DNA from 3 places in the Shewanella sp. SR1 genome. Region 3 is predicted to be linked to each of the others. Evidence: predicted binding sites of a transcription regulator. Region 3 holds the regulator's gene; each other region holds the start of a gene.
What was found. Region 3 encodes MetJ, which represses methionine synthesis genes. Its sites were predicted from a motif close to TAGACGTCTAGACGTCTA; they were not measured.
Positions count from the first base shown of each region.

Region 1: msrA (peptide-methionine (S)-S-oxide reductase MsrA) is a predicted target of MetJ. The motif match lies at 7,562-7,579, and genes of this name have one in related genera.
Region 2: metE (5-methyltetrahydropteroyltriglutamate--homocysteine S-methyltransferase) is a predicted target of MetJ. The motif match lies at 2,813-2,830, and genes of this name have one in related genera.

Region 1 covers NZ_JAJAEF010000003.1:113,271-124,162, forward strand. The annotation lists gene KV201_RS03905 (glutamine synthetase family protein) at 1-388, shown strand, start outside; gene efp (elongation factor P) at 546-1,106, opposite strand; gene earP (elongation factor P maturation arginine rhamnosyltransferase EarP) at 1,152-2,330, opposite strand; gene fldA (flavodoxin FldA) at 2,417-2,944, opposite strand; gene ybfE (LexA regulated protein) at 2,999-3,271, opposite strand; gene KV201_RS03930 (DUF2788 domain-containing protein) at 3,282-3,503, opposite strand; gene KV201_RS03935 (alpha/beta fold hydrolase) at 3,605-4,381, opposite strand; gene seqA (replication initiation negative regulator SeqA) at 4,679-5,221, shown strand; gene pgm (phosphoglucomutase (alpha-D-glucose-1,6-bisphosphate-dependent)) at 5,304-6,956, shown strand; gene msrA (peptide-methionine (S)-S-oxide reductase MsrA) at 7,070-7,549, opposite strand; gene astE (succinylglutamate desuccinylase) at 7,892-8,926, shown strand; gene KV201_RS03960 (thiamine pyrophosphate-dependent dehydrogenase E1 component subunit alpha) at 9,089-10,267, shown strand; gene KV201_RS03965 (alpha-ketoacid dehydrogenase subunit beta) at 10,271-10,892, shown strand, end outside.
Region 2 covers NZ_JAJAEF010000001.1:40,749-51,640, forward strand. The annotation lists gene queG (tRNA epoxyqueuosine(34) reductase QueG) at 1-215, shown strand, start outside; gene metE (5-methyltetrahydropteroyltriglutamate--homocysteine S-methyltransferase) at 432-2,702, opposite strand; gene KV201_RS00210 (LysR family transcriptional regulator) at 2,903-3,808, shown strand; gene KV201_RS00215 (HDOD domain-containing protein) at 3,909-4,637, opposite strand; gene KV201_RS00220 (TonB-dependent receptor) at 4,918-6,876, opposite strand; cobalamin riboswitch at 6,985-7,219, opposite strand; gene KV201_RS00225 (hypothetical protein) at 7,356-8,024, opposite strand; gene KV201_RS00230 (hypothetical protein) at 8,240-9,682, opposite strand; gene rihA (pyrimidine-specific ribonucleoside hydrolase RihA) at 9,917-10,873, shown strand.
Region 3 covers NZ_JAJAEF010000011.1:145,614-156,505, reverse strand. The annotation lists gene KV201_RS12670 (methyl-accepting chemotaxis protein) at 1-1,574, shown strand, start outside; gene metF (methylenetetrahydrofolate reductase) at 1,649-2,536, opposite strand; gene KV201_RS12660 (bifunctional aspartate kinase/homoserine dehydrogenase II) at 2,754-5,147, opposite strand; gene metB (cystathionine gamma-synthase) at 5,159-6,322, opposite strand; gene metJ (met regulon transcriptional regulator MetJ) at 6,535-6,849, shown strand; gene KV201_RS12645 (sulfite exporter TauE/SafE family protein) at 6,931-7,674, shown strand; gene nrfD (NrfD/PsrC family molybdoenzyme membrane anchor subunit) at 7,780-8,727, opposite strand; gene KV201_RS12635 (4Fe-4S dicluster domain-containing protein) at 8,730-9,296, opposite strand; gene phsA (thiosulfate reductase PhsA) at 9,309-10,892, opposite strand, start outside.

The DNA of each region.
Region 1 (10,892 bases), on a different contig from region 3:
TAATTTAAGCTGGGGCGTAGATAACCGCACCACAGGCTTACGTGTGCCATTGAGTGCTCCGGTGGCGCGACGGGTAGAGAATCGCATTGCGGGCGCCGATGCCAATCCGTATTTGATGATTGCGGCGTCACTTGCTGCGGGACTTGCGGGAATGGAAGAAAAACTATCCCCAAGCGCGCCTGAAACCGGTAGTGCTTATGAGAGCAGCCATGACTTAGCGCAGACATTTCTCGCTGCATTAACGCAAATGCGCCAAAGTGATTCGGCAAGGCGTTTACTCGGGGATGATTTTGTCACGGGTTTTGTGTCAGTGAAGGAGATTGAGTTTCAAAGTTATTTGAGTGAGATAGGTGCTTGGGAGCGACGTTTCTTAGGGCCGCAATGCTAGCGCTTAATTGCTGAGGGGATGTTGCTGGATAACGCTTTATTTCCTTGAGTGACTCAACATCCCACAAATACATCCCACAAATCACGCGACTAAAAAACAGCAACAAAAAAGCCAGTGCAAGCACTGGCTTTTCTTCGGCTGGAAACCAGAAGGGCGATTAAACGCGCTTCTTGAATTCGCCTGTACGAGTATCGATTTCAATCTTGTCGCCAACTTTCACGAAGTCAGCAACAGTAACAGTGCCGCCGCCAGTGATAGTTGCTGGCTTCATCACTTTACCTGAAGTATCGCCACGAGCTGAAGGCTCAGTGTAGATCACTTCACGTACGATAGTGGTTGGCATTTCAACAGAGATAGCTTTGCCATCGTAGAAAGTCACTTGGCAAGTTTCTTCCATACCGTCAACGATATAAGCCGCTGCATCACCTAAGTTTTCAGCTTCTACGTCGTATTGGTTATATTCTGCATCCATAAATACAAACATAGGATCAGCAAAGTAAGAATAAGTACAATCAAGACGATCTAGGATGATGTCTTCTAACTTATCTTCACCTTTGAAAGTCGTTTCAGTACCAGAGTTAAGCAGTAAGTTTTTCAACTTTAACTTAACGATAGCAGCGTTACGGCCAGAACGAGTTGTTTCAGTTTTCTGCACAACCCATGGGCTGCCATCTAACATGATCACGTTACCAGGACGGATTTCATGAGCAGTTTTCATTACACTATTTCCTATATTTAGATTTTTCTGTTTTCGCGCAGTATCTTAGCTGTTTTTAACGAACTGAACTAGTCGAGTAGCGAGATCTGCAGCATTTAATGCATTAATTGGCCATTGTTTAGCATGGTGCAACAAGGGCAAATTAACAGGATTAAGGTTTTGCCAGTGAAGGCTCACGGCAGATTGCTGTGCTTGGTTGAACGCAAGATTCAATTCAGACCAATAACAAGCAATTTTAGGTGGCAGATTATCGCAGTAAAGTTTGAGAAAAGCTTCTAATTTTACGAGGTGATAATCATCTTCTTGGGGATAAATATGCCAAATGAAGGGTTTTGCGGCCCATTGGGCGCGTAAAAAGGAATCTTCACCGCGGACAATATTAAAATCGCAGCTCCAGAGCAGGCGATCAAACCCCTGTTGGTCTGTCATGGGTAAAATATGCAGGGTTAAATTGCCATGATTTATCTGCTGACCCGGCACTAGCGCGGCAATATCACAGGGCAGTAAATGCGTCAGACTGTTTAAGCTGCGACCCTTGGGAATAAGCGCATGGATTTTCTCGGCCGATTGCTGCCATAACTCGCATAACGCCGGCAGTGCCTCGGTTTCATAGCTAAAGATGCTAATCACAGTATCTTTAGCCTCAATCCCCTTAAGACCTAGCTGACTAAAAAGCTGTAATTTGTTAGCTGAGTTAGCTTGCCAAGCATCGCGTTCGGCAAACAAATATTGCTCGCAGATGAGCCCACCGGTTTTTGCGCCAAAGCCCGGGAAGTAAAAATACTTCTTTAAACCATTGGCTTGTAATGAAGGCAAACCATGGCAGCCTTCGACCCAATCCTCAGCGCTTAAATATTCTAAATTCAACCAGATAGGCACAGATTCGGGGTCGTTCTGATGTAAATAAACCAACTGCGCTTTTACCTGTTCGGGTAATTCACAGGCAAAGGCTTCGATGAGCACAGCTCCTGCGACAAACGCTACGGGTAAAGGCTTATTCCAATGAATAATATTCACACCATTAAACGTCTGCGCGGCTTTTAGTGGATCGAGTGTCGGTAAGATATGCGAGAAGCTTGCGAGGTCGTCGACCCACAAATTAACGGGAATCTGGTACTCATTAGCCATTTGTTTGGCTAAACGCCAAGTGACGCCAATATCGCCATAGTTATCGACGACGGTACAAAAGATATCCCAATGGGTGGAGCGGGGTGTGTTGGTCATGAGTGTGGTAAGTCGTTATTCTTATTCAGAAATATAAGCATAAAAAAAGCGGCGTTAAGGCCGCTTTAATCGAATGGTTAGCCCAATTAGTCTTCTAATTCAGCTAAGCACATTTCTTCGTAAATTTGCTTAACCCAAGCATCGACACGCTCTTCGGTCAGTTCTGGCTGACGATCTTCATCGATACCTAAACCAATAAAGTGGTCGTCATCAACTTGACCCTTAGAGGCTTCAAAGTTGTAGCTTGCAGTTGGCCAGTGACCAATGATGATACCACCACGCGCCTGAACGATATCGCCAACCATGCCCATGGCATCAAGGAAATACTCAGCGTAGTCTTCTTGATCACCACAACCAAAAATAGCGACAAGTTTGTCAGTAAAATCAATTTGCTCTAATTCAGGGAAGAAATCGTCCCAGTCACATTGAGCTTCGCCGTAATACCAGGTTGGGATGCCGAACAGCAGCAAGTCATACTCTGCAATCTGTTCTTTGGTACTTTTGGCGATATCTTTCACCTCAACCATTTTTTTACCCAGTTTTTTCTGGATCATCTTGGCTACGGCTTCGGTGTTACCTGTGTCGCTACCGAAAAAAAGACCTACAGTTGCCATTGTCTATCCTTTAATGTCTAGTTCACTTATTACGTTAATCTTGCTGGTACTCGTTCAGCACTCAACTTGTTGCTGAAGAATTAATTCGATTAACTGGCTACGGCTGATGTTACTGGCCAATGCCTGCTCATTCAAGGCGTCATACAAATCTTGTGACACCTTTAACTCTATTCGCTTTAATCCGTTGGCTTTATCGCGCTGGATTTGATTGCGTTTGTTGACCTTAAGCTGCTGGCTACGGGACAAAGGATTACTTCGTGGGCGGCCCCGGCGCTTTTCATTGGCAAAAAGGTCAATGGTGGTTCTGTCTGTCGCTTCTTTTGCCATGTTCTTATTGTTAACCGATCCCTGAGCCTTCCCAAGTGATCTGGATAATACCTTTTACAATAAACCCGGCGCAGCCGAGAAATAACACTAACCAAACAATAAATCGACCAAATTTCGGCACGTTACCTTGTTTAAGCACATCGTGGATGGCCATGCCGATAAAGAAAAATATCGAGGCAAAAAACAGGTTCAGGCCGATGGTTTCAATTTGTTCCATGTACTGAGATAACATACTTTCTTAGTCCTCGAGAGTGTTCTAAGGCCAAAAGAGGCGCGAATATATCACATCAAGATGGCGGCTGCCATATGCTTTAGGTCAAGTTTGCTGCTGATTTACATTGCTTGTTTGTCAATAAATTCAGACACAATCCGGTTAAAGATGGCGGGTTTCTGTGCATGTAACCAATGACCACAGCCTTCGAGGGTTTTCGCTTGCGCTGCAGGGAATTGCGCCATGATAGCGCTTCTGTGCTCACCAGTGACATAATTTGAGTCACCACCGCGAATAAATAGACTCGGGCCACTATAGCTTTGCACTGGATTCGGCGCCTGATTGTGCCAGCCAATAATGTTCGGATAACAAGCCTTTAGCCCAATTAAGTTCAGCTTCCAACGAAAACCCGTATCGGTACGTTGCAGGTTTTTGAGTAAAAACTGTGCCGTGGCTTCGTCGATACCTTTGTCTATTAAGTGGTTAAGGGCAAAGCGTCTGTCGGTATGACCTTCTAAGGGCAGACTTTCTAATGCGGCAAACACTAAGTCATGTCTTGGCTCATAGGCGACGGGGGCAATATCTGCTGCCACCATGCTGATAATGCGCTCTGGATGAGCTAACGCTGTCGCCATGGCGATTTTACCGCCCATGGAGTGACCCACAATATGGGCGCGTTCAATAGCCAGTTCGTCGAGTAATGCAACCATGGCTGTGGCGAGGCGAGGGTAATCCATCTCATCCCAATGCTCACTTAAACCATGATTGGGCACATCGACACGAATAACCTGATACTGGCTTTCTAATACTTGCCCTAGGCCTTTGAGGTTATCTAGGTTGCCGAACAAGCCGTGGATCAAGAGTACTGCGGGTCCTTGGCCTGTAGAAACAAAGTTCATAGTGATTCCTGTTGGATGTGTTTAGCTTAACGTGGCGCGAATTGTGCCCTTAATGCCGTTGGCTTGACAAGTCAGTTGCTACTTTGGCGTGTATGCGGCGATGAACTTGGGCGCTTTTTCGGCAATTGTCGATTATCTGCTAGTTTGCTGTGCTATTTCACGCATTTTTAGAATAATGGCGCTTTATCAGATTGATAGACATGGATACACTGGTAACCGATCGCAATGATCTGCCCCGATCGCTGTGGTACACTTTTTTCGGTTAAGCCTGTCGAATAACAAAGGATAATTAAGGTTATGAAATATATCGAAGTTGATGAAGAGCTCTATCGTCATATTGCCAGCAAAACAGAACGTATTGGTGAGAGCGCCTCTGACATTCTTCGTCGATTACTCGGCCTGTCCGTCGATGCGGTCGAACCACCTCAGCCTTTGGCGATAAGCCAACCAAGTTTAGAGGCTGAGCCGATTCAAGCTGTTGCGGTGCAAGCCGCACCTGCTATGAATGACTTCAGCCGCTTAGTCGATGAACATCTGTTATCGCAACAAAAAGGCGCGGTAGGGCGTTTCCTCTTTTTGCTCGAAAGTCTGTATCAATTAGCCCCAGAGCAGTTCTCGCAAATTCTGCAGATCCAAGGGCGCGATCGTTTGTATTTTGCCCGCTCGAAAGAGCAATTACTCGAAGCGAGTGCCTCGGCGAATCCTAAAGAAATCGGTACCAGTGGTTTCTGGGTGACAAGCAACAACAATACCGCCAAGAAACGCACCATTTTATCTGAAGTCTTAGTGCAATTTGGCTGTGATGCAACGGTTGCAGCTGGCATCGCCGAGCGCGTTTAATCCGCGGGTGAGCCGTTTCATCAGCTATTGAGCTAAGTTTAATCATTGTTTTTAATTGTAATTGAGTGCAGGAGAGCCATAGGTGGCAATACATCAAAGGGCAGGACAAATCGCTAATCAGACGGATCTGGTCAATATTCCAAAACTGATGAGCCATTATTACAGCATCACGCCAAATATGGATGACGTACAACAACGCGTCACCTTTGGCACTTCTGGGCACAGAGGCTGCGCCTTTAATGGCAGTTTTAACCAACAACACATTTGGGCGATTACCCAAGCTGTGGTGGATTATCGCCAATCGGTGAATATCAATGGGCCGTTGATCCTTGGGATTGACACCCATGCGTTATCCTACGCCGCTTATTTATCGGCCATTGAAGTGCTGGCGGCAAATAAAGTCACAGTGCATATCCAGCAGAATGATGGTTTCACGCCAACACCAGTGGTGTCCCATGGGGTGATTTGCGCCAATCGTGAAGCCAATATCACAGGTGCGGCACTATCCGATGGTTTGATTATCACGCCTTCCCACAATCCGCCTCAAGATGGCGGGATCAAATACAATCCACCCCATGGCGGACCAGCAGAAGGAAATATCACGGCTTGGATTGAGTCGCGTGCCAATGATTACTTGCGCCAAGCGTTAGCTGGAGTGCAAAAATTAGCGTATGCCGAAGCGCTGGCCTCAGGCTATGTCAACGCCATTGATTTGATCACGCCCTATGTGGCTGATTTAGAGAATGTTATCGATATGCAGGCGATTGCCAACGCTAAGCTGCGTATCGGTGTGGACCCGCTCGGTGGTTCAGGGATTTTCTATTGGGCACCGATTGCCGCGCGTTATGGGCTCGATATCACCTTAGTTAATGATAAAGTTGACTCAAGCTTTAGCTTTATGCCGCTGGATAAAGACGGCAAAATCCGCATGGATTGCTCGTCTCCCTATGCGATGGCAGGGTTACTCGCCCATAAAGAATCTTATGATTTATGCCTTGGTAACGATCCTGACTATGACCGTCACGGCATTGTCTGCCCTGGTACCGGCTTGATGGACCCTAATCACTACCTTGCAGTCGCTATTGATTATTTACTGACGCAAAGACCGGATTGGAGCGATACCTTAGCCATAGGTAAAACCTTAGTCTCGAGTGCGCTTATCGATAAAATCTGTGCTTTCCACGGCAAAAAATTACTCGAAGTGCCTGTGGGCTTTAAGTGGTTTGTCGATGGTTTAGCCGAAGCCACCATCGCCTTTGGCGGTGAAGAGAGCGCTGGCGCGGCATTTTTACGCCGTGATGGCACTACGTGGTGTACAGATAAAGACGGCTTCATTTTAGGGTTACTTGCCGCAGAAATTCTTGCGGTGACAGGTAAAACTCCAGGTCAACGCCATCAAGAGCTAGTAAAACAATTTGGCCAAAGTTTCTATAAGCGTATCGATAGCCCAATAAGTCTTGAAAACAAGGCCAAATTTGCGTTATTGAATGCAGAAACCTTAAATGCCACTGTGCTTGCGGGTGAGGCAATCGAAAACGTGTTAACTCATGCGCCGGGCAATAATGCGGCCATTGGTGGCATCAAAGTGACTACGGCGAATGGTTGGTTTGCGGCGCGTCCATCGGGCACGGAAGCGTTATTTAAGATCTACGGCGAGAGTTTTATCAGTGAGCAGCATTTAGCTGAAATCATCAAAGATGCGCAGGCATTAATTGATAAGGCGCTGAACGCTTAATGCAGCAGTAGGTTTATAAAGTATCAAAAACAAACGCACTCAGATTTGAGTGCGTTTTTGTTTGTGTCTAATGTCAGTTATGAGTAGTTGATCTCATGCTGATTTGACTGTATTTAGTACTCGATATGACAACTCGGTAAGTTATTCTTATCAATGTAATTTTGGTGATATTCCTCTGCCACATGGAACTGTTGTAATGGCACAATTTCAGTCACGATATGGCGCAATCCCCAACGACCTGAGCGGGCAAAAGCTAATTTTGAGGCTTCTGCCGCGGCTTTTTGTTCACGGTCATGGAAGAAAATCGTGCTGCGGTATTGAGTGCCTATATCTCCACCTTGCATGTTCAGACTGGTTGGATTGTGGTTTTTCCAAAACACGTCGAGTAAAGCTTCATAACTGACCAAGGCAGGGTCAAATTCTACTTGTACCACTTCGGCGTGGCCCGTTTTGCCTTTTTTGACTTCTTCATAGGTCGTCGCGCTATTATTGCCGCCCATATAGCCGCAGGTGGCATTCGATACGCCATTCACTTGTCTAAAAAAATACTCTACGCCCCAGAAACAGCCGGCACCAAAGGTTGCTAACGCCATAATTAAATCCAATAGAAGTCTAGATGGCTAAGGATTGTGATAAAACTCGCGCGCAAAAGCAAGCCTCTAGCAGGAATATTTATGCTGGACGATTTTTCGATAAGGTGATGGGAAATTTACACTCGGCATAGCAAAGCGCCGCGTTGATCTTATTCCGTTCAAAACTGGGTCCTATGGCGATAAATGTCTGAGAACAGCATTAAAAACATGTGTTAGTATTGAAGCCGCTTTTTAAGGTGCGAGTCAGCCTAACCGCGGTGAGATGAATGCTTGAGTGGTTATTGCTATCTGCACTGATGCTATTGCGCCGTTACTGTTACACACCATTATAAGGAGAATTCTGTGTTACAAGCTCTGTTAGATTCAAAGGATTTTTTAGCGCTCACCTTAGCCCATCCTGAACAGTTCGATGGCGAGTTTACATTTAGCTTAGGCGACCATACCCAAGTTGAAGTCTGGGATACCGGCGTTATCGTTTTTGAGCCCGCCCAGAATGAAGGAAAAGATGTTGTCCTTTCTTGCGGTGTTCACGGTAACGAGACCGCGCCCATTGAACTCTGCAATGGCTTAATTAAGCAGCTTTTACAGCAAAAGATCATTGCTAAACAGCGCACTTTATTCCTGATTGGTAATCCATTAGCGATTAATAACGGCACGCGGATTATCGATGAGAACATGAATCGTCTCTTTAGTGGTGAGCATTCCAATCCTCCGGGATTAGTCAATCCTGAGCGAGTGCGCGCCAAAAAACTCGAAGCCTATATCGACCGTTTTTATACCGCGGTTGCCGATGGTCGTCAGCGCATTCATTATGATCTGCACACGGCGATGCGCGCCTCGAAGCATGAAAAGTTCGCTATTTATCCATATCGTCCAGGGCGTGCCTTTAGCGGCGAGCAAATCATGTTTTTAGCCGCAAGCGGCGTCGATACGGTACTTTTTCACCACGAACCGACCACGACCTTTAGCTATTTTTCCTCCGAACGCTACGGCGCCGATGCCTTTACCATTGAGCTTGGCAAAGTGTATCCCATGGGGCAGAACGACATGACTCGTTTTATTGCGACCCATGAAATGTTTATGCGCTTGATCACCGCTAAGCCGTTGGAGTTAGATGCATTTGATGCCGATAAGGTTAACTTGTATCAAGTGTGCCGCGTCATCAATAAACATTTCGATGATTTTGAATTTACCTTCGCAACCGATGTCGAAAACTTCAGATCTTTCCCGAAGGGCTTTGTATTAGCGCGGGAAGGTGGGCAAGAAATTAAAGTGGAACATGAGTTTGAGTCTGTCGTGTTCCCTAATGCCAAAGTGCCTATTGGCAATCGCACTGTGATTTGCCTGATCCCTGCAGTGAATGCGGACGTGCGTTAGGCTTGTAAAGCAATATATACATGCGAGGCAGGGATAACTTGTGGTTTGAGCTATGCCAATGGTTGATAGGTAGTTTACGTTAACGTAATGTTCGTCGGGCATATTCGTATAAACAGACGCATCAAAACGCTTTGGTGCGTAATGAGATAACAAGAGCACAATATGAGCAAAGCAACACTCAACACTGATACAGTGCACCGTGTCGGCTTCTTGGATAAGGCATCGCTACACATTCCTATCCTTCGAATTCTACAAGCCGACGGCACCACTTATGAAACCGCGGTTTTGCCTGTGATAGATGAAACCTTAGCCACTAAAATTTACGATACCTGTGTATTCACTCGGGTACTCGATGAACGTATGTTAGGTGCCCAGCGCCAAGGGCGCATCAGCTTCTATATGACCTGTACAGGTGAAGAAGCGGCGATTGTCGGCAGTGTAGCCGCACTCGATCAAGAAGACGTTATCCTCGCGCAATACCGTGAGCATGCGGCGCTGCGCTATCGCGGCTTTACCACTGAACAGTTTATGAATCAGATGTTCAGTAACGAGAAAGATCTTGGTAAAGGTCGCCAAATGCCAATCCATTACGGCAGTGCGGCATTGCATTATCAAACGATTTCTTCACCCCTTGCGACACAAATCCCGCAGGCGACCGGTGTGGGCTACAGCTTAAAAATGCAAGGTAAGCGCAACGTCGCGGTTTGCTATTTTGGCGAAGGCGCTGCATCTGAAGGGGACTTCCATGCCGGTCTAAACATGGCCGCAGTATTGAAGTGTCCAGTGATTTTCTTCTGCCGTAACAATGGCTACGCCATTTCAACCCCAACTGAAGAGCAGTTTGCCGGTAACGGTATTGCGAGTCGCGGTGTGGGTTATGGCATGCACACCATTCGTGTTGACGGCAATGACATGTTGGCCGTGTTAGCGGCAACACAGCAAGCCCGTGCCTATGCGATTGAGCATAATGCCCCTGTGCTGATTGAAGCCATGACTTACCGTCTCGGCGCGCATTCATCATCAGACGATCCATCAGGTTATCGCTCGAAAGATGAAGAAGCCAAGTGGCAACAACACGATCCGGTTAAACGCTTCAAATTATGGCTTATCAACAAAGGTTGGTTAGCTGAAGCGGATGATGTGAAACTGCATGAGAAATATCGTGAAGAAGTATTGGCTGCGGTAAAAGTGGCTGAAAAAATTCCTGTGCCTATGCTGGATGAAATTATTGAAGATGTGTACGACAAGCCGACGCCAGTGCTGAGAAGGCAACTCGCCGATCTTAAAGAACATATCAAAAAATATCCGCAAGCCTATCCAAAAAGTGCAGGGAGACTATAAGCCGTGGCTGAAATGAATATGTTACAGGCCGTCAATGAGGCCTTGTCGATCGCCATGCAAGCCGATGAGCGCATGGTGGTTTTTGGTGAAGATGTGGGTCACTTTGGCGGGGTATTTCGCGCCACTTCCGGTCTTCAAGAAAAATTTGGTCGCGATCGCTGCTTTAATACCCCGCTGACAGAGCAAGGTATTGCCGGTTTTGCCAATGGTTTAGCCTCAAATGGCATGACTGCTGTGGCGGAAATCCAATTCGCCGATTATATCTTTCCGGCGTTCGATCAAATCGTCAACGAGTCGGCCAAGTTCCGTTACCGCAGCGGCAATGAATTCGATGTCGGTGGGTTAGTGTTCCGTACGCCCTATGGCGGCGGCATCGCTGGCGGCCATTATCACTCTCAATCACCCGAAGCTTATTTTACCCAGACACCGGGATTGAAAGTGGTGGTGCCACGTAACCCAGAGCAAGCCAAAGGCCTGCTGTTGGCGTCAATTCGTGACAAAAACCCAGTGATCTTCTTTGAGCCTAAGCGTTTATATCGCGCATCGGTTGGCGAAGTGCCAGCGGGCGATTATGAAATTGAACTGGGTAAGGCTGAAGTGGTTCGCGAAGGTAAAGACATCACCT
Region 2 (10,892 bases), on a different contig from region 3:
GTAACGCCCCCGCAAGCCCAAGCATTATTGCCGCGCTTAACGCTCGCAATGACAACGAAGATATCGATGAGATAGTGCGTGAACATATCGAATGGGCGCTCAATGCTCAGCAATCGCGCCTTGCCGACACCGCTGCAACTGAGCAACAAAAAGCGCGCCGCAAAACCGAACGCATGGTGCGTATTGTTGAAAAGGGTTTACCTCGAGATGCTTAAGATGTCCTCGCCAATCAATACCGATGCCACTGATTCATCATCATAAAGCTAGAGTCGTTATTTGCTCAGCACGCCAATTGAACCTTGATATTAAACATTACCAATCGACCTTCGAGTTTCCCTTATTCGCAAGTGATAAAAGACAACGGATGCATAGGCATCCGTTGTCTTTTTACTCATTAAGCTCAGTTTAAAACTCTCACTCAAGCATAAATATTAGCCAAGGCGGCGACGCAGTTCGCGGGTAGCATCGACCATGTTTTTCAATGCAGGTTCGACTTCATCCCAAGTACGGGTTTTTAGGCCACAATCTGGGTTGACCCACAGTTGACGCACAGGTACTTTCTGCGCGGCTTTCTCGATTAAGTGCACCATGGCCTCCACACTTGGGGTGTTTGGTGAGTGGATGTCATATACACCGGGGCCAATTTCATTTGGATATTCAAAATCTTCAAAGGCGTTGAGTAACTCCATCCGTGAACGCGAAGTCTCGATAGTGATCACATCGGCATCCATGGCAGCAATCGCGCCAATCGTGTCGTTAAACTCGCTGTAACACATGTGAGTGTGGATTTGAGTCTCATCAGTCACGCCAGCAGCGCTGAGTTTAAAGGCATTCACCGCCCAATCTAAATAGGTTTGCCACTCACTTTGCTTCAATGGCAGACCTTCACGGAAGGCGGGCTCATCAATTTGAATAATGCCAATCCCCGCATTTTGTAAATCGACCACTTCATCACGGATAGCCAGCGCCAGTTGTGTCGCAATCGCATCGCGGCTGATATCTTCACGGGCGAATGACCAGTGCAAAATCGTCACTGGCCCCGTCAACATGCCTTTTACGGGCTTGTCGGTGAGACTCTGGGCAAACTTTGCCCACTCGACTGTCATGGCTTTTGGACGACTCACATCACCGTAAATCAAGGGGGGCTTAACACAGCGTGAGCCATAGCTTTGCACCCAGCCATTTTTACTAAAACCAACACCAGCTAACTGCTCGCCAAAGTACTCCACCATGTCGTTACGTTCGGCTTCACCGTGCACAAGCACATCGATACCCAGCTTTAATTGGCGATCGATAGTATCGCGGGTCACTTGCTGTAACTGCTCTGTATATTGCGCATCGTTAAGCTCACCCTTGCGCCAGCGGCTGCGTAGTCCACGAATTGCCGGTGTTTGTGGGAACGAACCTATGGTCGTGGTTGGCAACAGAGGTAATTGGTATTTTCGTTGCTGCACACTTTGGCGCACACTGAAATCATTTGCCCGCTCATAATCTGCAGCGGTTAATGCCGAAACGCGATCAACTACTTGCTTATCTGCAGCCTGCGCTTTTGCTTGGCGACGAGCGATACAAAAAGCACTGATTTTCTGTGCTTCATCCGAGCTAGACGCCAACAATAATTGGCGAACTTTGCTCAATTCCAACAATTTCTGCTTAGCAAAGGCCAACTGCTTACGCAGCACAGGTAATAGTTTGGCTTCAACATCTAAATCGACTGGGCAATGCAGTAATGAACATGATGTGCCAATCCACAAACGATCGCCTAAATCACGAGCCACAGCGCCAATACGCTCGGCAATCAAATCGATTTCTGCCGCCCACACGTTACGGCCATTGACCACACCCGCCGATAAAATTTGATCTTGACCAAGAGCATTAGCAAACACAGCCAGTTGTTCTGGCGCAGTAACTAAATCTAAGTGCAAACCAGCAACAGGCAAGGCAGATACGAGGGCTTGATGATGCGTAATACCGCCATAATAACTCGCTAAGATAACCTTAACGTTAGCAGTGCTTAATGCTTGATAAGTCTGAGTCATCGCCGCTTGCCAATGCGTGTCTAACTCTAATGCCAACACAGGCTCATCTAACTGTACCCATTCCACACCTTGGGCGGCGAAACGGGCCAAAATGTCAGCATAAGCTGTTAATAAATCAGGTAATAAACTTAACTTATCGAACTCTTGACCCACAGTTTTAGCAAGGTGCAAGTAACTGACTGGGCCGAGTAGCACAGGTTTGGCTTTATAGCCTAGCGCTTGCGCTTCGCTGACTTCATCAAAAAACTGCTCGTAAGCAATCGAAAACTCTTGGTTTTGCGTCAGCTCAGGCACCAGATAGTGATAGTTAGTATTAAAATACTTGGTCATTTCAGAAGCTGGCGCATCTTGGCCCGTTGGCGCTCTGCCGCGGGCAACACGGAATAGAGTATCGAGATCGATAGCACCTTCGCCGCGGTGGCGATCAGGAATGGCATTTAAGGTCGCACTTAAGGTCAGCACTTGATCATAAAAGGCAAAATCCCCCACAGGCACTTGCTCGATGCCAGCAGCAACTTGCCACTGCCAATGGGTACGGCGCAGTTCGCTCGCCACTTCACGCAGTTCAGCTTGAGTGATCTCACCACGCCAGTATTTTTCTAAGGCAAATTTCAATTCACGACGACGCCCGATACGGGGAAAACCAAGACTATTTAATTGCATACCCTATCTTCCTTTATTTGAGATAAGCCATATTCGGCACTTGCACCCACCAGATTGTGTTCTCTTGGCACTTTTCAGCATTTCCGCCTTGATAAATAACAATGGGCGTCTGGACGTCTAGAAGTTTATTGTGTTAGTCTCTATTCCAGCAACCGAATTGATTTCAAGCACAACATGAGCGAATTTCACCTGGAGTGAACATGATCGAACTAAGACATCTGCGAACCTTAATGGCCCTGAAGGAAAGTGGCAGTTTGGCGGGCGCAGCCAAAAAACGTTTTGTCACTCAATCCGCCCTCTCCCACCAGATTAAGGAGCTGGAGCAAAGGATTAACTCGCCTATTTTTGTGCGTAAGAGTAAGCCGCTGTCATTCACCCAAGAAGGTGCACGCCTGCTTCATCTCGCGGAAGAGATTTTGCCTAAGGTGTTAGAAACCGAGACAGATCTTAAGAATGGCCTTGAAACCGAAACCAATCAGTTGCGGGTTGGTATTGAGTGCCACAGCTGTTTTCGCTGGTTAATGCCTGTGATGGAGCAATTTAGACAAGACTATCCCCAAGCGGAGTTAGATCTGTCGAGCCGTCACTTGTTCGACTCGCTCAATGCCTTGGAAATGGGTGAACTGGATATAGTGCTGACCTCAGATCCTGTGCCTGGGCATTCACTCGCTTATCAGCATTTGTTTGATTTTGAAGTGAAGTTAGTGGTTGCTAGAGATCATCCTCTAGCAAAAGAAGCCTATGTCACCCCTAAGCAATTAGCGCATTTACCGATCATCAGCTATCCCGTACCACTGACGCGTTTAGACATCTATCGCCACTTTTTAGAGCCCGCAGGTATAGAAGCGGGTGAGCAGAAAACCTGTGATTTAACCATGATGTTACTGCAACGCATCGCCTGTAAAGACGGCATAGCCGCACTGCCGAACTGGTCGATAAATGAAGGACATGGCCTAAGCCTCACCACAGTGAAGCTAGGGCAAGAAGGTTTAAAACGTCCTCTGTTTGGTGCCTATCGCCGCCATAGCGCCAACTCAGCCTTGATCCAAAATTGGTTACAACTGGTGGCGAGTGAAGGTTTATCCCGCCAGCAGAAGACAAATTAACACAGGTGAAACCTAACAAAAAAGCCTGCTGATGCAGGCTTTTTTAATGAATCTAATGACTATTTCATAGGATCAAACAGCGATTTAATGCATCGAAATATTACAACGGATTCATCAACAGACCACGCATAGACAATACGCGGCGCAAGATTAAACCAGGGGAATTCGAATTGCGGGTCTGACGCAAATTATGGGCAATCATAAACTCTTGGCGTAAGTCCTGATCTAAGTCTAACGCTTCGAATGATTCTATGGTCAAAGTCTGCTGTTGATTATCAATCAATGACTTAATCACGCTTAAAGGGAATGATTGTTCGGCATTAGCATTTAAATAGGCAAATGCCGTGAGCGCGATAATTTGGCCGAACACACTGAACAGGGCCAAGGTTTGCACTTCATCAGCATCAACCTCAACGCCTTCCATCTCCGCTAAACTGTCCACCGCATCTGTTGCAATATCTTCAGTCAACTTCCAATAACCTTGGACTAACTTTTTATAAGGTTGCGGCAGCTCATCGAGGCGTTCTTTCAGATAAAACGTAAAGGCATAACGATAGATATTCACTTGACCTAAGCGGATTAAAGCTTCTTTCAACGAGCGAGTTTTATGATTTTCCACTACAGCTGCCTGTGCGGAATTACTGCGCATTAGCATGTGCGCCGCCAATGCGGGATCGCTCGAGATAATGTCGATCACGTTACGAATGTCGCCTTCAGCGAGGATCGCTTTTTTGAGTGGAATTAAAATCCCTCTGCGGCCAATCACTTGCTCTTCGTTCGCTATGATAGCTCTAACTTGAGTAAAAACCTGTTGCTCAAGATCAGTCATAAGACACTTTGCACCTGTTTATTAACAATAAGATGATTCGGTTACAGCTCACATCATACCTAAAATACTAAGAATTTCAGCCATAAACAGCAGAGTAAAACATAAATTACTACTGTTTAGTTATTGCTGCCCGCTAATCACTATAGATAACGACAATTAAACCACTCTACTGAAACGATATTCAAGACTATACCTATTTTAAGATTTATTCCTTGAACCAAGCCTAAAAAATATAAAGCCAGACTGAGTCTGGCTTTATCGATAGCTGGCGAATCAATGCCTAGAAGCGATAACCAAGGGTAAAACGAATATCGCGGCCTCGACCAGAGTAATAACTATCACCCCAAAGGCCACCGTAATAGCCTGCGCTGACATAGTCTTTATCAAATAGGTTATCGATACGCAGGCTGGCAAGCCAAGCATCACGGTTGTAGTTCAAGGCTAAATTACCGAGCACGTAACTGGCCAGCTTATCGCCTTCATTACCGTTATCACCTTCCACAAAGCGATCACCCGTGTAGATAGCTTCGGCAAAGACTTGGAAATGCTCAGCAAAATCCATACTGACATATCCGCGCCCCGTGTGTTTTGCCACCCAAGATAGCTCCTTGCCATCATTGTTACCGTCGGTAAATTCGGCATCGATATAGTTATACTCAAGCCCTAGTTGTACTGCTTTAGTCACCTGCCAATCCCAATCGGCACTCGCGCCATAACGACGAGAAGCGTCAGCATTGACATTTGCGCCATCGAAATTACCACCAATAGGCTTAGTGGCGCTTGAGTCATACACAATTTCATCTTCTAAATCGAGACGGTATAGGCTCACTCGTAGAGTTTGGCTAGCAAGAGTCCAATCCCAACCCGCTTCATAGGAGCGACCCGTTTGCGGCTTTAAGCCAAGTACACCAGGCGATGTATAAGCTTGCTCATCCACTTTCGCAAAACGGAAGTTATCATCAGCGCGAACATAAAGTCTGTACTCAGCAGTTGGACGGTAATTTAAACCCAGTTCAAATGCGTGGGCATTTTCGTCTAAATCCATGCCATTAGGATAGACATTACCATCGACTAACTCGTCGGTCACCCGCGCATAACGACCACCCACAACGTAGCTTAAGGTATGGCTTAAAGGCACTGTGGCTTGTAGATAGGCGCTTTGCATTTGCTGTACATTACTACGCGCCATAGTGTCAAAATCAGCCTTACCACGGCTGATGTCTAAACCTGTGACTAGGTTTAGCTCACCTTGACGCGTACTGTAGCTCGCTAACGCTTTAGGACTAAACATCAACAGTGAGCGTGTGTTACGACTCTGTCCCCAGTTCAATGATGACACTAAGGTATCGCTGTAATCTAAATCCGCCGCCAGCGCCCAGTTTTGATTGAGCTGATGCTGGTAACCCGTGCGCGCCGCCGTAGTCATTTCATGGGAATATTGCTTATCGTTACCAGAGTAACGTGGGTTATCTTTAAATTGCTTTTCAGTCAGCGAGCCCGGATTTTCACGATCGTTGTCGTAGTAGCTAGTTTCAACAAAGAAGGAGTCTGTGGCCGTTTTATATTGAATGCGACCTAAAATCGACCCTGTTTCATTGGCATTATGCTTGCGGTAGTTGTCACCTTGGTTATAGCTACCAGTGAAAAAGTAACGCCAATCCTTGTTGATCGCGCCAGACACATCACCGCGACCTTCATAGGTATCAAAGCTGCCGCCGGATAACTGCACGCTACCACCAGTATTTTCAGGAGATTTAGTGACAATATTGATCACGCCGCCTACCGCTTGATCGCCATAGAGCACACCCGCACTACCCGATAAAATTTCGATGCGCTCGACTTGGTTAAGCGGTATGGCATTAAGGCTAGGGGCGGCGATATCGATATTATTGAGGCGACGACCATCAAGTAAAATCAGCGTGTTATTAACGGCAGTGCTGGCGCTAAAGCCACGCATCGCAAAACTAGTACCGATGTTATTATCCGAAATTTGAATACCGCTTTGACCGCGTAAAACGTCAGTCACGCTAGTGGCACCGCTCATTTCAATCGCCGCAGCGTCAATCACATTCACATTCGCGGCAATATTTAACGGGGTATTGTCAGAGCGGCCGATCACGACAAGATGCTCGTCGACTTTAGCTGTGCTGGTATCGCCTGCCGCCATAGCGGGCGCGATAACGGAAAAACTGCAAAGGCTACCGATAAGTAGCGCGATTTTTGTTGGATTTGTTCCCATTTTACCTTTAACTCCTGCAAGGAAAACGGGGCATTAGCGCCACGATACTGTTCATTCAGTAAAAGATACTGACAGTGACTATCGCATTTTGAGATCTGCCCACCGAAATCTCAAAAACACCTTTAGGGCCGGTCTCCGGACTTAGGCTATGTTAATCCCTTAAAAATTGGATTAACGCGAGACTGACCTTTGACATTCTGACTATCGGGTTCGGTCTTGAACTCACCAATCAAACGCGGTCTTCTCTCACCTTTTACCGTTGCGGGGGCAGTGCCAGAATTCCACTGGCTTCCCGATTATCTCGCGGCTTTTGCACGCAAGCACCTCAGAAGGTTGACTAAAAATTTGATTCATAGGGTACAGCCATCAATAAAACAGCGATACTCCCTTAAGGCTCAGCACATTATAGAGCCTGAGCGCGCGCATTATAGACGTCTATACGGATAAAAGTCCATCAAACTCAAGCGAGCGTCTACAGCCTACTTCAAGGAGAATGGGACTAAAGTGGAAATAAAATCTTGGCTATTATCCGCCTGCAGCGGCGGTTTATCGGCAGAAAAAACGGCACCTCGCATCGACTTATGCAACAGATACAAATCTTTATTGCCACTAACAACCGTATAGTAGCCAATTTCCCCTTGAGGAGTTGAAGCATAGGCTTTGGAATTCAGTGCCGTCACACCGTGCATATTGGGCATGGCTGTACAGCCTAGAATCGCATGAAATCCAGCGTGCCCATCGACTTCGTTGTCACCGAGCTTCTGGTACACCACTTCGCCGTCACAGGTCGATTTATAGGTCTCGGCCATCGCATCTAAGAAGCGCTCAGGGCTAATACTCTCGGCCATATCCTTAAAACCCTGCACGCAAAATAGCGCACTCCACTGGGTTAATGCTTCCTGCTCTGGCACAAACTCTGCCATAAACATGCCTGCTTGCTCCTCATGATAAGCCTGTTTCCAGCCCGCAGGCAGATTGAACCCTAATTGCTGACCAAATACGGGCAATACATGGGTATGAGCAGCGCCGCTTTCGCTCCGGGGCATATCTAATGTGGCTTGAACAGGCTCTGAGCCAATTAAGCTGCAGAGTAACAACACACTGGCACCTTGAAATAATCCAATAGGTGAACACAATGCTAATTTCATACTTATCATCCTTGTATCGCACTTATAACTAATACTAATTAATACGACATCATGAAATTGAACAGAAAACACCCAGCATTCTAGCGAATAACCCAGATTGAAAACAGTCAAAAGCTTAGATTAACTGCCACTTTGAAAGAAATAATCACTGTCACGGCTTGAATAACAGAGAAATACTCCGTTTATCTGCGCCGTGATGGTAAAAGAGGTTAATGCTATTCGCTAAATAACCACATTTTTACTTCTGGTTTTGGCCTTTCCTGACTTAGAATCGCCTGCCGTTGCTCTGGCGTTTCGCATTGGGTAGCAGGGGTAAAATCCAGCGGCTTAATCACCAACGAATCGGCAGGCTGCAGCGGAGATTTGGCGAACATCTCGTTATTCATCGACCAAGAGACCCATTCCCCCTTTTCACTGATCCCGACATAACCCTCACCCGCCCTCGCTAACCAAGTTAATCGCGGGATGCGTTCTATGAGCTTCTCGACATTTTCTAGGTTAGCCCTATAGCCTACTGGCACGACTTTGCCGTCAGGACGGGTGAATACAAATGATGCTGAACCTATAGTGATTTTGCTTCCCTCCTGCCAATATCGATTGAGGATCTCTTGGGCATAGTGAAAACCATATAGATAGGCGTAGTCAGTGTCATCGACGAGGATTTGCGGTACGGCATTGTCACGCAGCAACAGAAATCCCGTGCCGACACTGACAATACTGTTCACGCCTTTAATATCTGTTTGTTTGAGCCAATCGATACCGCAGTTCGTTTCATTGCCCCAAAAGTGCGCTTCTCCCGCTGGACTTAAGATTGCAAAAGCACAGCTATTTGACGTAATACTCACGACATCCTGAAGCGCACTGCGAATAGGGTAAATATCGCTACTCTGCCCCCAAGTCACGACACTGCCATCCTTTTTCAAAGCGGCATAGGTCCCTTGGGTATACTCAACACGCACAACATCCATTAACTGCGGCAGCAGCTTTTTCATATTGGTTGAACGTTCAATTTGCCCCCAAATCACAGTGCTGCCGTCTTTCTTAAGTGCCGTAAAACTTCGTCCTTCAGCAAAGATATCGACTATATCCACCAGTTTATCCTGCACATGCTGGCTATTGCCGCCTTCGGGCCCATAACCCCAAGTGTGCACTTTTCCACTGGCATCGAGTGCGGCTACCGCCTCACGGTTAGCATAGAGTTTAGTGATGTTTGTCATACGGCTTTGCAGGGCTTTGTCGAGACTCAGTTTCCCTGCACGTCCCCAGTACACCACAGTGCCATCTTCACGCAGGGCGGCAAAACCTTCCTTTACAGGCACGACTTGTTTAACGTGTTTAAGCTCCGCAGCAACTTCGCGGCTATCGCCGCCGCTAAAACTATTTCCCCAAGTGATCACATCGCCATTTTGGGTGATGGCAGCCACTGCCATATCATTTACTATCACGGAACTTACTGCCGGTAAATCACAGGGAATATGGCGATACTGCGGACTCGGTTTTTCCTTAAATTGGATGAGTTTACCATTATCGAACTGCAGCAATGACTCGTTATTGCTTTCAATAATGGCCATAGGTTGAGGATCGCTGCAGCCAGAGATTTGCATGGCAACCATGCCCGCGAGTAAAGCCTTAGGCCAAGTGATTCGATGAGTGAGCATTACTTATTTCCTTGTATTTGCTTGGATATGTCATTCAATGTTGTGCAGCGGACAGAGCGAGAATGGATTTACCTAACATCGCCTAGTGTCAAAAACGGGCAGAATTCTAGCAGCTTGTTAATAAAAAGACGAAAACGCTCACAGTTTGCTCTGCAAGTACCCTCCACAGGCTAGCGCCTAACTTATGGCATGCTATTCTAAGCATTCAGTACCGCTGTTTAAAGGAGTAACAGTATGACTCGTCACATCATTCTTGATTGCGATCCCGGCCATGACGATGCTATCGCACTGATCTTAGCCTTAGCTCACCCAGACCTCGTTCCCCTTGCCGTCACGACTAGCGCAGGCAATCAAACCCCAGATAAAACCCTCAACAACGCACTGCGGATCTTAACCCTGTTAAACCGTGGTGATATCCCTGTCGCGGGCGGTGCCACTAAGCCGCTAACACGTGAACTGATTATCGCCGACAATGTTCACGGCGAGACTGGCCTCGATGGCCCAGCATTACCCGAACCGAGCTTCAGTCCACAAGCCATAACGGCCGTTGAACTGATGGCGCAACAAATCCGCCAAAGCACACAGCCAGTGACTTTAGTGCCCACGGGGCCGCTGACTAACATCGCCCTTTTACTGGCGAGTCACAGCGAGCTACACCCTAAAATCGAGCGTATTGTGCTAATGGGCGGCGCAGCCGGTGTCGGCAATTGGACGCCTGCCGCCGAGTTTAATATTTTTGTCGATCCCGAAGCCGCCGATATTGTCTTTAAGTCAGGCATTCCCATCACTATGTGCGGGCTCGATGTGACCCATCAAGCGCAAATCATGGATGCAGACATAGAACGGATTCGCGCCATCCCAAATCCAATTGCTCAGTGCGTCGCCGAGTTATTGGATTTCTTTATGATTTACCACAGAGATCCTAAATGGGGCTTTATTGGTGCACCTCTGCACGACCCCTGCACTATCGCTTGGTTGCTCAAACCTGAACTGTTTGAAGCACAAGATTGTTGGGTAGGGATTGAAACCCAGAGCGAGCTGACCCTTGGTATGACAGTGGTTGATCGCTATCAACTCACTGGCAAACCCGCCAATGCGACCGTGCTGTTTGGGCTCGATAGACTAGGCTTTGTCGATTTACTGGTAGACAGTTTACGTGTCTATGATCCAACTTATCTCAATCGCAGATGAAAATAACAGTGAGTTTTCT
Region 3 (10,892 bases):
ATACGCCACCAGCAACCTCTTTTTTACGATTACATCGCCCCGAAAAATTCGGTGATGATCTCACTGCAATTCGTAAAACGATTGTGGAAACCAACACCACAAAACAGCCCTTAAACGGTTTGGAATATGGTGTTGAAGGTTTAGGGATTCGCGGTTTAGTGCCCATGGGTTATCAAGGCCAACACACAGGCTCTGTGGAATTTGGTATGTCCTTTGGACAACCTTTCTTCGACAGTTTTAAAGATGCTTATCAAGCTGAAATCGCATTATTGTTGCCCAATGGCGCGGATTTTAAAGCATTTGGCGCCACGTTCACGCCCGATATTCAGGCCATAAGTGAACTCAATAGCGTGATGCAAGGCAACGAAGTGATTCGCACTATTAGCTTAGAGGGCAAAACCTTCGCTTTGTATCGCCACGCCATAAAAGATTACTCGGGACAAGTCTTTGGGGTACTGGATATTGCGATGGACAGAAGCCATTCAGAGCAAGTCATGGCGGATATTCGCCTCAAGTTGATCCTCATCGGTTTCGCTGCAATGTTAATCGGCACTGCCATTGCTTGGTTTATTGCTAAGGGCATTACCCGCCCAATAGCAGAAACAACCCAAGCCATGAATGACATCGCCGAAGGCGAAGGCGATTTAACCCGTCGAATTACCATAACGAGTAAGGATGAAATCGCCGAGTTAGCGCAGGCATTTAACCGTTTTGTGGAGAAAATCCACCACACTGTGACTCAAGTGTCTGATGCCACGAGTTTACTCGCAACCTCAGCGGAAGAGATGTCGGGCATTACCCACGAAACTCAATCGATGGCCAATCGTCAGAATCTTGAAACCGAACAGGTCGCCACCGCAATGAATGAAATGGCCGCCACTGTTCAAGAGGTTGCCCACAATGCGACCGATGCCGCGGATGCTGCCAATCACGCCAATGAGTCAACCGAACAAGGCAAACTCGTAGTGCAAAAAGTCGTCGCGACGATTGCTGTATTAGCGGAAGAAATCGCCGCAGCCGCCAATGCCATTAATGAACTCGAACGTAATACTGCCGAAATTGATTCTGTATTAGTTGTGATCCGCAATATTACCGAACAGACCAACTTGCTGGCGCTTAATGCTGCAATTGAGGCCGCCAGAGCCGGAGAGCAAGGACGAGGATTCGCCGTGGTAGCCGATGAAGTTCGCACCCTTGCGACTCGCACTCAAGCTTCAACCACAGAAATTCAAAAAATGATTGAAGCGCTACAGCTTAAAGCCAAATCTACCGTTTCGGCGATGGAAACCAGTTCACGCACTACTCAAAGCTGTGTTGCCCAAGTTAATCAAGCGGGTGAAGAACTCGTGGCCATCACCCAAGCGGTTTCGACCATTAGCCAGATGAACATCCAGATCGCCAGCGCGGCAAATGAGCAATGTGCTGTTTCCGCAGAAATTAACAAAAATATCAATAACATCAACGATATTGCTACGACGACAACCAATAGTGCGGTGCACACTGCGCGGGCTGGCGACGAACTTGCACAGCTTGCGGCTCGCCTGCAAGTGCTACTGGCACAGTTTAGGATCTAACACCTACACCCATTACCACAAAGCAAAACGCCGCATTATCTGCGGCGTTTTTATTAGTTTATGTTGTTGATGTTTTACTTAGGGCGCACACCTAACGTATGGCAAATGGCGTAGGTCAGTTCGGCGCGGTTTAAGGTGTAGAAGTGGAAATCCTTCACGCCTTCACGGGACAGGACTTTTACCATGTCGATTGCCACGTTTGCGCCCACCAATTGGCGTGTACCGGCATCGTTTTCTAAACCATCGAATTGCTTGTGTAGCCAGCCCGGTAACGACACATTGGTCATGCCCGCGAAACGTTTTAGCTGGGTAAAGTTGGTCACAGGTAAGATGCCTGGCACGATTTCAACATCGATACCGGCGGCGACGCAGCGGTCACGAAAGCGCAGGTAAGATTCCACATCGAAGAAAAACTGGGTAATGGCACGGCTAGCGCCCGCATCAATCTTACGCTTGAGGTTGATCAAATCCGCCTGTGCATTACTCGCATCGGGATGCACTTCTGGATAGGCCGCAACGGAAATATCAAAGTCGGCCACAGAGCGCAGTAAACGCACTAAATCCACCGCAAAACGAGTGGGCTTGGGGCTGCCCGTAGGTAAATCGCCCCGCAGTGCCACTATGTCACGAATGCCCGATTTCCAGTAATGCTTAGCCAGTTCTAACAGCTCTTCATCGCTGGCATCCACTAAGGTTAAGTGCGGCGCGGCAACAAGGTCCGTTTCCTGTTGAATACGCTCAATCACGCCGTGGGTGCGGTCGCGCACACCTGAGTTAGCGCCATAGGTCACAGACACAAACTTAGGATTAAGCGGCTCTAAACGACGAATAGAGTTCCACAAGATCTGTTCCATTTCGGGGGTCGATGGCGGAAAAAACTCAAAAGAAACATTAATATCGCCATTAAGCTCAGACAAGCTCTGGTTCAGCGATTGTGAATGTTGTGCGTGATGAAAAGCCATGTGTAATTCCTCAACCGCCCTTGGCGCTACTCTTTGCTATTATGAATTAGTTCAAATGGACGTTTGGACATCTATATGTCCATATACTAGAGAAACTGAGATGTAAGTCAAGCCAAAAAATGTCCATAAACCGCATTTAATCTCGGTTAATTCGATAGATTTATTCTAGCCAATAAAAAAGGACTCGAATGAGTCCTTTAAGCTGCTGAATTTCAGTCTACTCTTGCAAGAGATCGCGACAGATCTGCGTTAGATCCGACTGCACCGCTGCCGCTGTCACTTCGCGTCCGGCGCCCGGTCCACGGATGATAAGCGGATTGCCTTGATAGAAAACGCTGCGGATCACAAACACGTTATCGCCAGGGGTCAAATTAGCGTAGGGATGATGGGCATCAATCCACTGCAAACCGACTTCAGCTTTAAGCTCTGAGCCGCTGTTATCTAAGGATGCCACGTATCTGAGCACCTTATTTTGCTCGGCCGCCGCACCGTATTGTTGCAGCAGATCGGCATCTAACTCGGCAATGCGGGCGAGAAATTGATCTAAGGGAATATCCGCCAAATCGGCTGGCACTAATGAGCGTAATTCAATATCTTCAAGCTCGATTTCAAGGCCAATTTCACGGGCCAAAATGAGCAATTTACGCTGCATATCACGACCGGACAGATCGTCGCGGGGATCGGGTTCAGTGATGCCTAAGCCTCTGGCTTCAATCACTAATTCAGAGAAAGGCTTGCTGGTATCGTATTTCTCAAACAACCAACACAAGGTGCCAGAGAAAATCCCGCCCACGGCTTCAACGCTATCACCGCTGTTACGCAGATCATTTAACGCATGTTGGATAGGCAAACCTGCGCCACAGCTGGCGTTATAGCGCCAAAATAAACGACGATTACCCAGTTGCTGCTTTAACTCACGGTAGAAAGGCAGTGGACCCGAGCCTGCGAGTTTATTCGCGCTCACCACATGGATGCCACGCTCGAACAGCTCTGGATATTGCAGCGTCAAACTGGCGCTGGCACTGATATCTAAGGCCACCAGCTCATCGCAGTTAACTTGCTCTAATTGCTCGAACAAGTGCTCGTACTGCCAAGGCGTAGCCTCGGTATTAAACTCAGTCTGCCACGCGGCAAGATTAATACCTGTGGATTTAATCAAGGCTTTACTCGAACTGACTAAACCGACTAACTCAACGCTAGCTTCGAGTTCATGGTCCAGTGATGGCGACACAGACTTAAACAAATCGACCCATGCCTCACCTATATTGCCCACGCCGAGCAGCAAGACACCAATGCGTTTACGCGGCCCAGCGCAGCGGCGATGAACCTTTTGCGTCAACAGATTCACCTGCGACTGAGGCACCAGCGTCACTAAGCTTAAGTCACCACTAAACAAAGGTTTAGCATCACGACTTAATAAACGGGCGAAGCTACGGCGATAATGTTCAGCATCGGCACTCACTAACGCCACTAAGCCGAGATCTGTGTTGATCTGTTGTTCGCTGATCCCTAATGCTTGTGCATGAGTATCGAGTAATCTTTGCACTTGTTTTTGATTTTCAGCGGTATAGGCAAGCTCAACCCTTTGATGGGCAGACGTCCAATGGGCCAATGGCGTTAAACCCGCGGCGATCAACGAATCTAATAAGCTCGTTAATTCACCCGTGAGCTTAAAGCCGAACAAGACGACAGCATTGAGGTTCGTCACCACAGGCGCGCTCGCAGACGAACTGTGGGGCGCAATCAAGGTAAAGTCGGTGTGTGATGCATAACTTGAGCGCACCGCTAAACTCACTTCGGTATTGAACAAAGGCTGCAAAGTGCGCGAATGCAATACTGGCGAGCCTAAACGCGCTAGGCGGTCGGCTTCGGCAAGTGACATGCTTTTCAGTAATTTAGCATCGTTGATCTTATTAGGATCAGCGTTGAACACCCCTTCCACATCGGTCCAAATGGTCACGCGCTCAATATCGGCAAGGCTGGCAATCAAGCTAGCGCTAAAATCGGAACCATTACGACCAAGTAATAAAGTATCGCCGCGCTCGTTAGCGCAGATAAATCCAGTGATCACCAGTCGTTCATTTGGGTGGGCGGCCAACAGCGCTTGTACTTTTGCGCGGGATTCCTGCACCCGAATTTGCGGCACGGCGGCTTCATCGGCCACTAAAATTGAACAGGCATCCACATGGCTTGCGGCCACGCCTGATTCGCGCAGCAGCGCCGCCATTAAACGTGCCGACCAACGCTCGCCAAAGCTCACCACATGGTTAACTTGGTATTCGTTACGTTCGTCGAGGGACAATAGACTGATGAGCTGCGCCTGATCTGTCGCCAAACGCTCGCGCAGATCGCGGGCTTGTTCGTTCGACAATAACTGCTCTACCAACCCCTGTTGGTAGCTGGTCAGCACTTGTAATTCTTCTTGCCACAACTGACCCGCATCACGCAGCGCTAATAATTTATACAGGAAATTCGTACTCTTACCCGCCGCAGAGACCACCACAAGGTCATCGCTATGACCGTGGGTTAACAGGATATGGGCGACTCGGCGATAACAATCGGCATCCGCTAAACTGGAGCCACCAAATTTATGTAAGTGACAACGTGCCATCTATTATTCCTCTACTGACAAGCCGCAACGGCGGCTAATCCTGCTTGAATATCTGCAACTAAATCGGCGGCATCTTCAATACCCACCGATAGACGCAATAGGGTGTCCTTAATGCCTGCCTCAAAACGCGCCTGCGGCTCCATGGCTCTGTGGGTCATAGTTGCGGGCACGGCCACCAAACTTTCAACGCCACCTAAACTTTCCGCCACACTAAATAAGCTGAGTGCACCTAAAAAGGCCACCACTTCGGCCTCGCCGCCCTTGAGCTCAAAACTCAGCATAGCGCCAAAGCCCTTTTGTTGCTTGGCGGCAATGGCATGACCTGGGTGATCCGCAAGACCAGGGTAATAAACTTTGCTCACCACAGAGCTTTGCGTTAACACCTCAACAATGCGCTGGGCATTGGCTTGATGTTCACGAATTCGCACCGCTAAGGTACGTAGGCCGCGCAGGGTTAAGTAACTATCAAATGCCGATCCCGTTAAGCCTAACGTGTTCGACCACCAATGTAAGCTTTCGCCAATTTGTGCATCTTTGGCAACCACAGCGCCGCCAACCACATCGCTGTGACCATTGATGTATTTAGTGGTGGAGTGGATAACGATATCCGCGCCTAACAATAGGGGTTGTTGCAATATCGGCGATAAAAAAGTGTTATCGACCACCACCAGCGCGCCGACCTCATGGCTTGCCTTAGCAATAGCCTCGATATCCACCACACGCAATAGCGGGTTAGACGGGGTTTCGAGCCACACCATCTTAGGATTTTGCGCGATCGCTGCGGTTAACGCTTGGCTGTCGGTTTGATCAACCACAATCAGCTTAAACTGGCCTTTCTTCGCCAAATTAGTAAATAAACGGTAAGAACCGCCGTAACAATCGTGGGGCACCACCAATAGATCATCGGGGCCGAGCAAAGTGGTCACTAGGGTGATGGCCGCCATGCCAGTGCAGGTCACTATGCCAGTGGCGCCCTTTTCTAATTGCGCTAATGCTTCGCCTAAAATACAGCGTGTTGGGTTGCCTGAACGACTGTAATCGAATTCGCGAGGATTTTTATGACCATCGAAGGCGTAATTAGTCGACAAATAAATCGGTGGCACAACTGCGCCATATTGAGTATCGCTTTCGATACCCTGACGCACTGCCAGTGTGGCTAATTGACGCTCTGCCATGGGTGGACTCCTAAATTCGGTAGACTGATAGAGATGTCTGGACGTCTAAATGTACCTAAGCCCAAGGCCATCGTCAATAGGCGTGAAGACGTTTAGACGTCTGAACATAAAGAAATCTGTTTGCAATCACAAAGAAATAGTAGCAATAATTTGACTGTTCTTTGTAAGGGTTTAAAATCTGCCCCGAATTTAGCGTTATAACAGGTGAGTCAATGACTGAATGGAATGGGGAATACATCAGCCCCTATGCTGAACATGGCAAGAAGAATGAACAAGTAAAAAAAATTACTGTGTCTATTCCGCTCAAAGTGCTTAAGGTCCTTACGGACGAACGAACTCGTCGTCAGGTCAATAATTTGCGTCACGCCACCAACAGCGAGCTGTTGTGTGAGGCATTTTTGCACGCCTACACTGGCCAGCCATTGCCTAACGATGAAGATCTGTCAAAAGATAGCCCAGACAGCATTCCCGCCGAAGCCAAGTTGCTGATGGACGAGATGGGGATCGAGTGGGAAGACATGGAATAGCGACTTGTCGCTGGCAAAGTTACATCACAGTGCTCATCAATAGGGATCGTTAACGATCCCTTTTTGTTTATATGGAATCCTATGTTTTCTATGATAGATCCACAGACTCTCGCCTTGGCCTCACTGATTGTATTTCTTGGCGCCTTAACCCAGAGCCTGATTGGGTTTGGCCTAGCGGTTGTCGCCAGTCCTTTGCTGTATATCGTCGATCCGCAGCTCGTACCGGGTCCCGTTATTGCCATGGGATTTACCATCTCGCTACTGACCTTATTCCGGGAACGTGGTCATTTAGAATTCAATGGCTTGCAATATGCGCTTATAGGTCGCGTGCCCGGTGGTTTTATCGGCGCGAGTCTGTTGCTGTTTGCGCCTCAGCCCATACTCGGGTTATCCATCGCCGCCATTGTGGCTGTCGCGGTTATACTCAGCCTGTATAAATTCAGCCTGCCAGTGAATAAGAAAACCCTCTTTGGGGCGGGCGTCGTCTCGGGGATTTTCGGTAATATTGCCGCTATTGGTGGCCCGCCGATGGCGATTCTATTGTCAGGCAAAGACGCTTCGCAGTTTCGTGCCGCCCTGTCGGCCTTCTTCATTTTTAGCTCCACCATAGCTATGGTCATTTTGGCGATCACTGGCTTATTAGAATTGAAGCACCTGTGGCTGTCGTTAATGTTGCTGCCTTCAGTGCTTTTAGGGTATTTAGTCGCGGGGCGATTAGTGGGCAGTGTCGATAAAGATAAAACTAAAATGGCGACCTTAGTCCTATGCAGTATCAGCGCCTTAGTGCTAACGGTGAAATCGGTTATCGAGTTATTGCCCCAATAAGCGTCCTGCTTGTATTGGCAAATCATCTGAAGATTCAAACAATAAAAAAGCACTGACATTGTCAGTGCTTTTCTTTATCTATCAATATCTAAAGCCAGCTTACACTCAGCTTAAATAGCTTTGCCCTGCGTACACAATAAAGTGTCTTAGAGCGAGTACGCCGGTTAAGCTCGCGCAGGCAACCATGATCATTGCGCCCTTAGTATGGCGAGTCGCGGCTGGTAGCAACATGAACAGCAATGGAATACCAAAACCTATACCGACGACGCCTATCCAGAACACGCTTGCCCATAGCCCAGAGGTTAACGACGCTAAGGCCGCAGCCGCCGCGCCGCCCTTGAAGTACAAGGCGCAGAACAACATGAACAGGAACAAGATTTCAATCGCCATCACAGGCAACTCTAAACCGTGCATCTTGACTAAAGTTTTATCGTGGCTGTCAGTCTTAAACAGCAAGAGTGCCAGTACCGCGTTTGCCGCAGCGCCCGCCGATAAACCCGACACTAAAAACAGCGCAGGCAGTACCGCAGTGTTGAGCATAGGGTAAGCATTCATCGCCGAAATTAAGAAGCCAGTGTAAGCCCCTACGCCAATGGCGAGGACAAACAACAATACTTCAATCAGCTTTCGAAATGGCATAAGTAACTTAGCGATAGGCGCTAGGAAACCCAAACCCCATTTTGGTAAGTCATCCCGCAGCACAATAATGGCGTACGCAAAGGCTAAGGGAGAATACGCCAGCAGCGCCAGCACCCCAATGGCCATCACAGACTGGAAGTTATAGTGAATTAAGATCAGCCAGAAGTGGAAGGGTTTGGTTAAATCAAACACTAAGCAGGCTAAACCTAAGCTAATGGCCACAGGCCCAATAATGGCAGCCGCCTTAAGAATGCTGCTTTCGGCTCCCGCGCTGAGCTCCTTATTCGCCCAGCGTAAACCAATGCCAATCAATAAACTGCCCGCGGATAACCCCGCCATAAACAGGTAAACGGCGATGACCCAGTGCCAAGTGACAGGATCATATTGCGCCATGTCGCCCCAAGTATTGTTCATAATCAAATCCCCCCTCTTTTGGTAGGAACGCGATATACCCTAGGTTTAGTGCCTAAATGGGTTTTATCTTGGTATGTGATTTTAGTGTTGAGCATGATGGCCACGTCACTCTGCGGGTCATTAGCATCGCCAAACACTAAGGCATCGGTTGGACACACAGTCACACACGCTGGCTCTTCGCCCCGCGCCAAACGACTGTCTTTACAGAAGTTACACTTATCCGCCGCCTTCGTTTCTGGGTTCATAAAGCGCACTTTATAAGGGCACGCTGCCACACAGTACATACAGCCGACACACTTCTCGGTATGGATAGAGATAATGCCGTCTTCACCCACATAGGCCGCGCCCGTTGGGCACACCTTAACGCAGGGCGCATCTTCACATTGCTGGCAAGATACCCTGTGGTATTTGAAGTGCAGATTGGGCATCTCACCAAAGGGGCCTTCCACACGCACTTGCAGACGAGTAACGCCTTCGGGTACGCCATTTTCACTGCGACACGCCACGTTACAAGCTTGGCAGCCGATGCACTTATTCTCGTCGTGCACCATTACATATCGTTTATTCATTTAAGCCTCCGATTAGCGCTTTGCCAGCGTGACGCCCGTGGTGTGCACTGTCATGCCACACACAGGAGCCGTCACGTGCGGCAGTAAGTTACCGCAGTGGATACCTTTGCCCGTTGCTCTGACCAACTCTTTGTTTTTAGAACCAAAGCCCATGTAAGCAAACACAGTATCTTGGCGAATGCCCGGCGTGACTAAGGCATGGCCTTCTTCTGTGCCAACACTGCTGGTGAGGCGGATTGGGTCGCCATTGCTGATCCCTAACTTGCCCGCTGTGACGGGGTGAACCCACACAGCGTTATCCGACATCAGGTTAGCGAGCATAGGCACATTGTGGGTGGCGCCATTGGTGTGCACCGCCACTTTGCCTTGGATAAAGTACAGCTCATCTGCTTTTTTAAGATTCACTTCGCGGAACTTGATCACCCCACGGCCCGGTGCCATGGCTTCGACTTTGGCGGAGGTGAGTTCAATCTTGCCACTCGGGGTTTTAAAGGTGAGTGCACTGGCGAAAGTGCCGTCTTCATCGGCAGGTCGTGCATTGGGGTATGCCTTAATAAACTCGGCAACCATCTTAGGCTCGCACAACATAATTGGCTTACCGAAGCTCACAAAACCTTCGTCTTTGATCCGGCGCAGCAGGTCAGTGTCGCGGTTCACCTGCAGCATTTGCAGGGTTTCCATGTTTTCCCATGGATAGAACTCGCCAAGGCCCATAGCCACACCCACATCCTTAAAGATCTGCCAAGAAGGCTTAGTATCACCTAAGGTTTCAACCACACGTTGGCGCACATAATAGGCGGGATTTTTACCGGATTTGTCGGCAATTTCTTCATCACGTTCAAGATAAGTTGACTCAGGTAAAATCACATCCGCATAGGCGGCGGTTTCGCTGATATACACATCACACACGGCGATAAAGTCGAGCTTTTTCATGGCTTCAACTACGCGTGCTCTGTCTGTCATGGTTTGCATTGGGTTAGTGCGTGACATCACCCAGCCGTGTAACTGGTAAGGCACAGCGCTTAAGGTAGCATCGAGAATGGTTTGGTAGACGCCGCCCGATGTCCACATCATGGCGTACTGTTCTTCCACTTGATCGATTCGTTTCGCTGCTGGTTTTGGCATGTCTTTCACGCCAGGTTTTGCCAATACGGGCGCAACCGCTTCACCGGCAAGCTTGTTGTAATCACTGGGTTTCTGGCCGATATAAATCCCGCCCTTACGCTCAATATTACCAATCAAGACGTTGGCGGCGTACAGGGCGCGGCGCATCTCAAACTCTTCGGTGGTAAAGGTGGCTCTGTGACCAAAATCGACCACGGCATGGGGCGCTTTAGCGGCATATTCGTGGGCGATGCGGCGAATGTCTTTGGCAGGTACATCGGAAATGGTTTCGGCCCATTCAGGGGTATAAGCTTTCACTTCGGCGGCAAAGGCTTCGAAGCCTTCCACATAGCGCGCGACGAATGCCTTGTCGTAAAGATTATCTTCAATCAATACATGGCATAACGCTAAGGCGACGGCCACGTCGGTTCCGGGGCGAATGGCGTACCATTCATCGGCTTTATCGGCCACGACAGAGAATCTTGGCTCGAA